2 regions of the Virgibacillus siamensis genome follow, and region 1 is predicted to be linked to the other one. Evidence: riboswitches for the same ligand, from Rfam matches in the RefSeq annotation. Region 1 holds a riboswitch; the other holds the start of a gene.

Evidence for each region. A riboswitch is a leader RNA that binds a small molecule or an ion and turns the genes downstream of it on or off. The one in region 1 is predicted to bind FMN.
Region 2: another riboswitch for FMN. It lies ahead of ribD (bifunctional diaminohydroxyphosphoribosylaminopyrimidine deaminase/5-amino-6-(5-phosphoribosylamino)uracil reductase RibD); the one in region 1 lies ahead of B1K71_RS12960 (ECF transporter S component).

The regions. Positions count from the first base shown of each region.
Region 1 covers NZ_FUIH01000007.1:1,815,462-1,820,487, reverse strand. Annotated here, with positions in the region: gene B1K71_RS12965 (S8 family peptidase) at 1-1,640, shown strand, start outside; FMN riboswitch at 2,108-2,256, shown strand; gene B1K71_RS12960 (ECF transporter S component) at 2,415-3,005, shown strand; gene B1K71_RS12955 (hotdog fold thioesterase) at 3,190-3,573, opposite strand; gene B1K71_RS12950 (1,4-dihydroxy-2-naphthoate polyprenyltransferase) at 3,587-4,522, opposite strand; gene B1K71_RS12945 (isochorismate synthase) at 4,695-5,026, shown strand, end outside.
Region 2 covers NZ_FUIH01000006.1:412,173-417,198, reverse strand. Annotated here, with positions in the region: gene B1K71_RS03035 (bifunctional 3,4-dihydroxy-2-butanone-4-phosphate synthase/GTP cyclohydrolase II) at 1-690, opposite strand, end outside; gene ribE (riboflavin synthase) at 704-1,354, opposite strand; gene ribD (bifunctional diaminohydroxyphosphoribosylaminopyrimidine deaminase/5-amino-6-(5-phosphoribosylamino)uracil reductase RibD) at 1,356-2,444, opposite strand; FMN riboswitch at 2,603-2,749, opposite strand; gene B1K71_RS03020 (PAS domain S-box protein) at 2,913-4,049, opposite strand; gene B1K71_RS03015 (LPXTG cell wall anchor domain-containing protein) at 4,393-5,016, opposite strand.

The DNA of each region.
Region 1 (5,026 bases):
AAGCTGATAGCACGGCACAGGCTGATTTCACGCTTGAAGAACTTCCGCAAGCTACTATCAGTGGTACCATAACGGATGAGCAGACAGGTGAAACAATTGAAGGTGCAACCATCATGCTCGTGGAAGATGCGAATGTTGAACCTGTCACTTCTGATGAAAATGGAAACTTTTCCATAACAGGGTATGAAGGAACATACACTGTAAAAGTTATGGCCAGGGATTACTATGGCAAGGAAGTTGAAGTGAATCTGACTGAAGACAAACAGCTTGATATTGAACTTGAGCCATTCTACACGTATCCCGGCGGTGAAATCGGCTATGATGATGGAACAGCCGAGAATGCCCGCGCATTCTATGATGCCGGTAATGGCTGGGCAGTAAAAATGTCACTGCCTGAAGGAAAAGAATCAGCTGTTGTCACAGAAGGTGTATTCCAGTTCCACGGCACAGACTGGCCGACACCAGGCGGTACTGACTTTGCCGTAGAAGTATGGGATGCTTCCGGACCAGATGGCACACCTGGTGAAAAAATCGCAGGTCCTGTGGATGCAGAAGCAGTGCGGAATTTGGATGAATGGACTGTCGTTGATTTACGCGAACACAATATTATCGTAAACGGCGATTTCTATATGGTTTATATTCAAAAGGATCCGAATCCAAATGCACCTGGTCTGGCAACTGATGAGAGCAGTACAAATGCAGAACGCAGTTACCAATATGTAGGCGGAACATGGTCACAATCACCTGCAAATGAAGGTAACTATATGATACGTGCACGTGTAAGTTATGAGGTAAACAAACCGGAAATTACATCCCCGGATGCTGGTTTGATTACCAATGACACAAACGTTACGATTGAAGGTACTGCTTCACCAACAACTACTATTCAGCTTATGAATAATGGTGAGGAAGCAGGAACAGCCGAAATTGGAGACAATGGTAAATTCTCCATCGATGTGGAACTTGATGAAGGGGCAAATGAGTTCAAGGCAGTATCAAAATTGGATGGGGCAGTGACGGGAGAATCCGGAGCAATCACAGTCACACTTGATACAATGAAGCCTGAATTATCTATTGACAGTCCGCAAGATGGAGATAAAACAAATCGTGAAACCGTTACAGTGGAAGGTACAATTTCTGATGCGAACCTTGACTTTGTAAAAGTTAATGGACGTACAGCAGATGTTGCTGATGACGGATCGTATTCAAAACGTATCTTGCTGGACAACGGAGAAAATGAAATTGAAGTTGCCTCCAAAGATTTGGCCGGCAACACAACTACAAAAACGGTTACGATAGATGTTGATTTTGTAGCACCGACAATCAACAGTCTGACACCAACTGAGGATAAGCATCTCAATGCTGGTGAAAGTGTACGGATTGAATTTGACAGTGAGCCCGGACAGGAAGCAACATTCTTTATCCATATGCCATTGACAAATGCTCGTGCACGCGTATCCAATGCGACAGAGCTTCCAATGATGGAAATGGAAGACGGACATTATGTCGGGTATTGGACAGCTCCAAGCAATGTCGTTGCTGAGGGCGCTGTTATCGAAGTGAAAGTCGTCGATGACTTCGGTAATGAAACACGTCAAACGACCGATGGCAAGTTGTTTATCAACGTAGACGGCGAGTAACAGCTGACCTTGACAAGGAGGGCGCTAAACAGCGCTCTCTTTTTTTGAGGTAATCGGGGGTGTGGTGCATGTGGAAATTCGAGTTGGAAGGTTGATATTTGGATTGCAGGGTTGATTTTGCGCTTCTGATGGTTGATAAAAACAGTTGAAGGTTGATTACGCCCCTTGGAGGTTGATAGCAATGATTGAAGGTTGATATTTGGATCGCAGGGTTGATTTTCTGTTTAGGAACGTTGATAAAACATGCGGGAGGGTTGATTTCGCGCATCCGATGGTTGATAAAGACAGTTGAACGTTGATTACGCACCTCCGACGGTTGATAGCAACAGTTGAAGGTTGATTCATAAACAAATAGTTGTATGGAATAATACCTCGATTTTCAACGAAATCCAGGTTATTATTATTTTAAGCACAATACTTTGCAAATACATAAAATGATAGTATAATAATCTCAAACAACATATCGATTCCATCTTCGGGGCAGGGTGCAATTCCCGACCGACGGTAATGAGCCATTTGTGTTCTAAGTCCGTGACCCGCTAAGGCGTATTGACAAGCGGCTGACCTGGTGAAAATCCGGGACCGACAGTTACAGTCTGGATGGGAGAAGATGCGAGCTGAACTTGGTGCTTATGCGCCTCTGTTTTCCTGTGAATAAATCCCTAAGGCCCCGATTAGGCTTTAGGGATTTTTGTGTAGGACGGGAAATAAAGCTTATCCTTCATCAAAAACGGACAGATGTGAATCGATAGCAGATGAGGGAGGAGATTGATGATGAAAACTGCAGGTGTGCAGTCATCAAAATTGTTAAGGCTTATTATTTTGGCGTTACTCGGAACGATATCATTGCTATTATTTTTCCTGAATTTCCCGTTACCGTTTCTGCCGCCGTATTTGAAGATTGATTTTAGTGAGGTACCGGCATTAATCGCTGCATTAATTTTTTCACCAATGGCAGGAGTGCTTGTAGAAGCTATTAAAAATATTCTTTATCTGATTGTATCAGGTGCAGGCGATCCAATTGGTGTCACAGCAAACTTCTTGGCAGGAGTAATGTTTATTGTACCGGTTGCTGTACTGTATCATAAATACAAAGGTGTTAAAAGCATCATTTCCGGGCTTGCCTCTGGAACGATTATTATGGCGATTGGCATGAGCGTTCTCAACTATCTCATTATTCTTCCGGCATATGCCTGGTTTATGGGGTGGGAAGATATGAGCAGCGGTGCTAAATGGGCTGCCGTTTCGCTTGGTGTACTGCCATTTAACGTGATTAAAGGCATCATTGTAGGCATGCTGTTTGTACCGCTATTTCTGAAGATGAGAACATGGATTGAGCAAAAACAATCGAATCTTGCAGCATAAATATAAAGGAGCGCCTCCATATTCGGAGGCGCTTTTTTGGATGTAAAAAGATGTTTTTTCAGTGAAGTTTATTGTAATAAGAAAAGAAATATCGTTAGAACTGCGGGGAATACGGGAAAAATAACAAGTGTCGGCAACCTCAAAATAAAACCGCCTGATCACCCAGGCGGCGTAATAAAAGCGATTATTTTTTCGGGACGACTCCTACAGTGCACCGTGATATGCAAATAAGGCGGTCCGCTTCGTCCGTGATTTTTATTTCCCATACCATCGTTGTTTTACCAATGTGTGTTGGAGTTGCTGTTGCGGTAACGACGCCATCACGTTTGCTTTTAATATGATTTGCGTTAATTTCAATCCCGAATACAAGATATTTTTCCAAATCCACATTTAACATGGAGCCCATGCTGGCAGCAGTTTCGGCTAGTGCTACACTTGCGCCTCCATGCAGGTATCCGACTGGTTGATGTGTCCGGTGATCGACAGGCATGGTCATAATGACTTCATCTTTTTCCATTTTTACTGTTTCAATTCCAAGTGTTTCGATTAGCGTATTGGATACATTCAATCGTTAGTCCCCCTTAACCGAAATTGCTGATCAATAATGATATTCCTAAAAGAAGTCCGTAAATTGTATTGGTTTTACCGGTTGCAACCATGGCAGGAAGCATTTCCAGCGGTTTCGTTTTGCCGCGGAATTTCTTGATGACGTCAATTGCGAGAATAACACTTATAAAGGAAATAATGGACCATAATGGAAGCAGTCCCGTAAAAATATAAACAGCTGTTAATACAAATGAGAGTGTAAACATTATTGCCAAAAAGACGATTGCTTTTTTTCTGCCAAGCAGGATTGCTAGTGTCTTACGGCCGTTTTCTTTATCTCCGTCAAGGTCGCGGATGTTATTGGACATCATGATGCCGCCAATGAAGATGGCAATCGGCAAGGATACCCAAATGACCGAAGCAGAAAATTCCATTGCCTGAATGTAATAGCTGATGCAGATGATGACTGTTCCCATTAAAAAGCCGGAAAAAATTTCTCCCAATGGCGTGTAGGCAATGGGAAGCGGCCCGCCGGTATACAAGTAACCAAACAACATGCATACGGAGCCGATTACGGCAATCCACCAGCTCGATGAAATGCAAATATAAATACCAAGCAGAATGGAAATACCAAAGAAAATAAGTGCCAGGTTCAATACCGTTTTCGGTTTGACACCATCCCGCACAATTGTCCCGCCAATGCCAACTGACTGGTCATTATCGAGACCGCGTTTGAAATCGTAATATTCATTGAACATATTTGTTGCAGCCTGAATGAGCATGGATGCAACGAGCATGGCAATAAATAATCCGATATGAAGCGTGTGCTCCAGGGTAGCGAACATGGTTCCGATGAAGACCGGGACAAATGAAGCCGTTAATGTATGCGGCCGGAGCAGGCGCCACCAAATTTGAAATCCGCTTTTTTCATTTAATGCTTGTTTTATTGATGTATGATTTGCTGTACTCACAGATGTTCTCTCCTTCATTGTATATCATATTAATTTTAGGCAATTTAGCATGGGGTGTCAATTTAAAATGTCACAAAGACGACATAAAAGAAGAGATTTCTTGAGAATCGAGTCGAAAGAGAATAAAATAGATATGGTACTTTTTTAGTGTTATGTTACGGAGGTTCATGAAATGATTGAAATAAAAGAGGAATTGCTTGAGAGCAAGCTTGCCGAGGCAATTCATAAAATAGACAGTAACCGTACGAAACTTATCAGCATTACACGAAAAATAAATGCTGTTGAGCCGCTTCACTTTTTTGAGAATGCCAAACAGCTCACAAAGGATCGTACATTTTGGTCCAGTACTGCTGACCAGTTTTATATTGTTGGCGTTGGCAAGTCCTATACAATCAGCGCGGAAGCGAATCGATTCCAGCAGACGGAAAAATTGTGGGAAAGCTTGTTGCAGGATGCAATTATTGATAATCCTTTCCAGGTGCCTGGAACTGGTTTGCTTTCATT
Region 2 (5,026 bases), on a different contig from region 1:
ATCATCCAAATCGTTGGTGTAACCATAGACTTTAAATGTACCAAACTCGGTTGGCAGCGTTGTTTCAACTACACGACTGACATGAATTTCGTGTTGTTTGCGATGTGCTGCCAAGTCAGCAATCGAAATCAGTTTCAAATCGAATGTTTTTGCCATCGCTTCTAAATCCGGAACCCGTGCCATTGTTCCATCTTCCTTAATGATTTCACAAATCACCCCTGCCGGAAATGCACCGCTTAACATGGCCAGATCAACCGATGCTTCTGTGTGACCGGAGCGCGTCAGTACTCCGCCGTCTTTGGCAATAAGCGGAAACACATGACCCGGCTGTTTAAAATCAATTTCCTTTGCTTCAGGATCCAGCAATGCCTGAATGGTCCTGGAACGTTCATCTGCACTAATTCCAGTTTTCGTATCCTTATGATCGATACTTACGGTAAATGCTGTACCAAACGGATCTGTACTGCGGCTGGTCATCAATGGAAGATTCAGCTTTTCCGCCAGCCGCTCCGTTATCGACGTACAGACAAGACCTTTTCCATGGGTGATCATAAAATTGATAACATCCGGTGTTGCCTGCTCAGCAAGTGCAACCAAATCTCCTTCATTTTCCCTGTCCTCATCATCGACCACGATGACCGGTTTTCCTGCCTTTAAATCCTTAACTGCCTCTTCTATCGTATCAAACATTGTCCCACTTCCTTCACATGAATCCGTTATTTTTCAAAAACGCCTGGTTAATACCTTCTTTTTGGCCGATACTTTGATTTTGAATCATATTATGAACATGCTTGGCGAGCATATCACACTCAATATTTACAACATCCCCATCTTTTTTATCACCCAGAATCGTTTCCGACACTGTATGCGGAATCAGTGAGATGGTAAATACATTCGGCATCACATCGAAAATGGTTAAACTGACGCCATCAACAGCTACCGAACCTTTTAACATAAAGTATTTAACCAGTTCTTCCGGAATTTCAATATCGTAATAAATAGCATTTTCATTTGCTTCTTTTCGTATAATTTTGCCTTTTCCATCAACATGTCCGGACACAAAGTGCCCACCAAACCGGCCATTCGCAGGCATCGACCTTTCCAAGTTCACGCTGGAACCCGCTGTTAAGGAGTCCAGTGAGGTGGCTTTAATTGTTTCCGGCATCACATCAACTTGAAAATCAGCTGCAGAAAATTTCGTGACGGTCAGGCAGATTCCGTTGACAGCGATACTGTCGCCGAGACGAACATCTTCCACAACTTTTTCCGAACCAATTGTCATTTCAACTGATTGTTCAGATACACGCTTCATTTTTTTTACAATACCTTTTTCTTCAATGATTCCTGTAAACATGTCAATCGTCCTTTCGTGGTTCCGCAACAATTCTAATATCATTGCCAATCATCTCAACATGCCGGATTACCATTTCAAGGGTATCTTTCATATACGAAAAACCATTTCCGGCAAACGATGTCGGGGCAGCTTGACCGCCGATTAGTTTCGGTGCCATGTAGGTAATCAGCTGATTAATGTATCCACTTTCCAAAAATGACCCGTTCACTGCAGCGCCGCCTTCGACAAAGAGAGACATGATACCGTGACGCCCCAAATATTGCAAAACACTTTCAACGTCCAGTTTCTCCAGCCGGACAATGGTAACACTCTCTTTTTCAGCGTACGATTTTTCTGCTACATCCGACACGACACTTTTTGTAAAAATCCATGTTTCCGCTTTACCGTCATTCAGAATTGTTGCATCCAACGGCGTTTTAAGTGATGTATCTAAAATAATTCGTATTGGGTTCTTTCTGCCATTTGGGAGCCTGGCAGTCAGACTTGGATTGTCGGTGATAACTGTGTTTACACCAACCAGAATTGCATCGTGCATATGACGATACTGGTGGACATCAAGCCTTGCTGCCTCTCCGGTTACCCATTTGCTGTCGCCAGTATGTGTTGCCGTTTTCCCATCCAAACTGACAGCAGACTTTACAGTTACGTATGGTTTTTTCGTTTGGATAAAGTGGAAAAATGCAGCGTTTACCGCATTCGCTTCTTTTTCCAGAACACCCTGTTTCACTTCAATGCCGGCCTTCCGCAGCTTCTCCAAACCCTGACCTGCAACTTTCTTATTCGGATCAGTCGCCGCAACAACCGTCCGGCTGATACCATTTTTCACAATCAAATCCGCGCAAGGCGGTGTTCTCCCATGATGACTGCACGGCTCCAGTGTGACGTAAATGGTTGCACCGCCGGATCTTTCCCCGGCCATTTGTAACGCATGTACTTCTGCATGCGCCTCACCGGCTTTCAGATGTGCACCGAAACCTAAAATCTCCCCATTCTTAACAACAACCGCACCAACAGGCGGATTGGGACTGGTCTGGCCGGAAACAGCTCGGGCAAGGTTCAAGGCTATTTGCATATAATATTCATCATCCAAATTAATTTCACTCCCTTTAACCAATTAAAAAAACCCCTGAATCAGCTTCAGAGGCCAAGGGCAGAATTTTATAAGGGTATACGCGTATGATTAAAAAGCTGGTTTGCATACAGTAAAAATACCTGCACAAACCATCCAGCAACATAAAAAATCCTTATAAATCCCTTCTCCCATCCAGACTTTAACTGTCGGTTCCGGAGTTGCACCGGATCCACCGCTTGGCATAATACCGCACGGGTCACGGACTAAAAAGCATACGCTTCATCACCGTCGATTGGGAATTTCACCCGACCCCGAAGGAACTTGCATTATAATATTGTATTTTTGTTATACCTTAATCACGATAGAATCGCAACCAATTCAGCTTATGTAGGATAAGCTGAACTAATTTTACTAGTTATGCCGAATTTTTTCAACAAATCGACAACCATTATCATATTGACAGATCTTTAATCGACTCGGCCAAGGCTAACATGAACATCGATTGGAAGATGCCTGGATTAATGGTAAATACACCTTTACAACCGCACCTTCCGAACTGCTTGCAACTTTCATTACACCTTTATGCTTTTCGATAATCTGATGACAAATCATTATTCCCAGACCTGTCCCATCATCCTTTGTTGTAAAAAACGGATTCCCTATTTTACTTAATAGATGATCCGGTATCCCATAACCCTGGTCTTCGATTCGAATTAAAAGTGTATCTGCATTATGTTTTTTTAATGAAATGAATATCGTTCCACCATTTGGCATTGCTTCGATTGCATTTTTTAGAAGATTGATAAACACCTGTTTAATTTGATTTCCATCACAATTTATGTCCGGTAAATCTGATTCAATATATTTCTCTATTTTAATGTCATTTTGTTTAGCTTGTGTCTCAATTAAAGAAATGACTTGGGCTAAAAGAACTTTCAAACCCCTTTTTACAGATTTAACCTTTTGTGGTCTTGCCAATACCAACAGTTCACTTAAGAGTTCTTCAATACGATTCAGCTCTGAGAAGATTACTTCCGAGTACTCTTTGTTGTCTGTCGGGTTACTTTGCATGAGTTGAAGAAATCCTTTAATGGCAGTTAAGGGGTTTCTAACCTCATGTGCAATCCCTGCGGCCAATTGTCCAGCAACCGTCAGTTTTTCAAATTTCAACATAAGTTCCGGTGTCTCCTCAACCAAACTGTTTAATCTTTTTTCACCCTCGCCGGACTTCTCTTCAGCAAATTTCCAATCTGTTATATCTTGAATGTGGCTAATAAAATACAGAGGTTGATCATGATCATCCCTCACTAAAGATACACTGAGCAGAGCCCAAACTTGATAGCCATCCTTATGTATAAAACGTTTTTCCATCTGGTAGGACTTTCTTATCCCTTTAAGTGCCTCGTACATGAGGGATAAATTACTTTCTATGTCATCCGGATGTGTTATGTCCTTAAATTTAATCGAAAGTAATTTTGATTCAGGATAACCCAGAATATCACATAATGACCGATTCACCTTTAACGGAGTCCCATCAGTTGCCACGATAGCCATGCCAATTGAAGCACGATCAAAAGCATGGATAAATAATGAGGGATTATCCAAATTAAAAGTTGTCTGCATATCTCACCTCTCCTTATTCGAAAGTAACCAAATGATACATATATCTTTATATGTGTCGTGTTGAGATTCCAATCATTATAAAAGATGCGAACTAGTACTTATTTCCTAATGATAGTATAAATACGCCTGTTTTTCAACTAATAGGACTGTTCGGAATATTTGATTACCTGCTCTGCCTCAGTATTTTGTGTAGTAATTCAATTAACCCCATTCTGACCCGGAAATTTGTTATTATATGTATTGCAAACTGGGCGCTTTCAAAAACAATGAGAAGATGCAAAAATCCGCTCCGGCGTGGAGCGGATTCGGAAGTGTAGGAATGTTTTTATGAAGGATTGTGCATTCAATCATGAACCTTGGTGTCCCGTCTTCCCTTCAGCAGGCTGTATCCGTAAAGCCCTAACCCGGCTAACAATACAGCAATTCCAAAGAAGATAAAAGCAAACATGTTTGTTGCAGTGTTTGGAAGTTGTTTCCCAGCAGGAAATGTGGGAACACCGGCCGCCGCATTGTCGGCCTGTAATTTAAATTGGAACTCGCTGCTCAGTCCTTGAAATTCATTGCCCAGCTCATATGGCACGTCAATTCGGACATTTAGTTTTTCAGATTCACCAACATCCAAATTCCTGGGATCAATTTTCTCAAAGTCTTTTAAATTCCCTATAAAAAGAACAGTGCCCCCTGCTTTGATCGCCACCTGCAGCTCATTATAAAGTTTCTGAGATCCATCAAGGTATTTATTTGTAAAATTATAGTTGAATGCCTGATCCCCTTTGTTCATTACTTCCAAATCTTTTATGACATAATCCCCCGGTTTGATATTGTCGATATGAAAGAACACCTTGCTGGGATGGGTTGATAGATGGATATCGGTATGATCAGCACCATCCCCACCGTCGGCCTGAACTGCTGCAGCAAAACCGATCACCAAAAATATACTTAATACCGCTAACACAACCTTTTTCATTTAACCTACC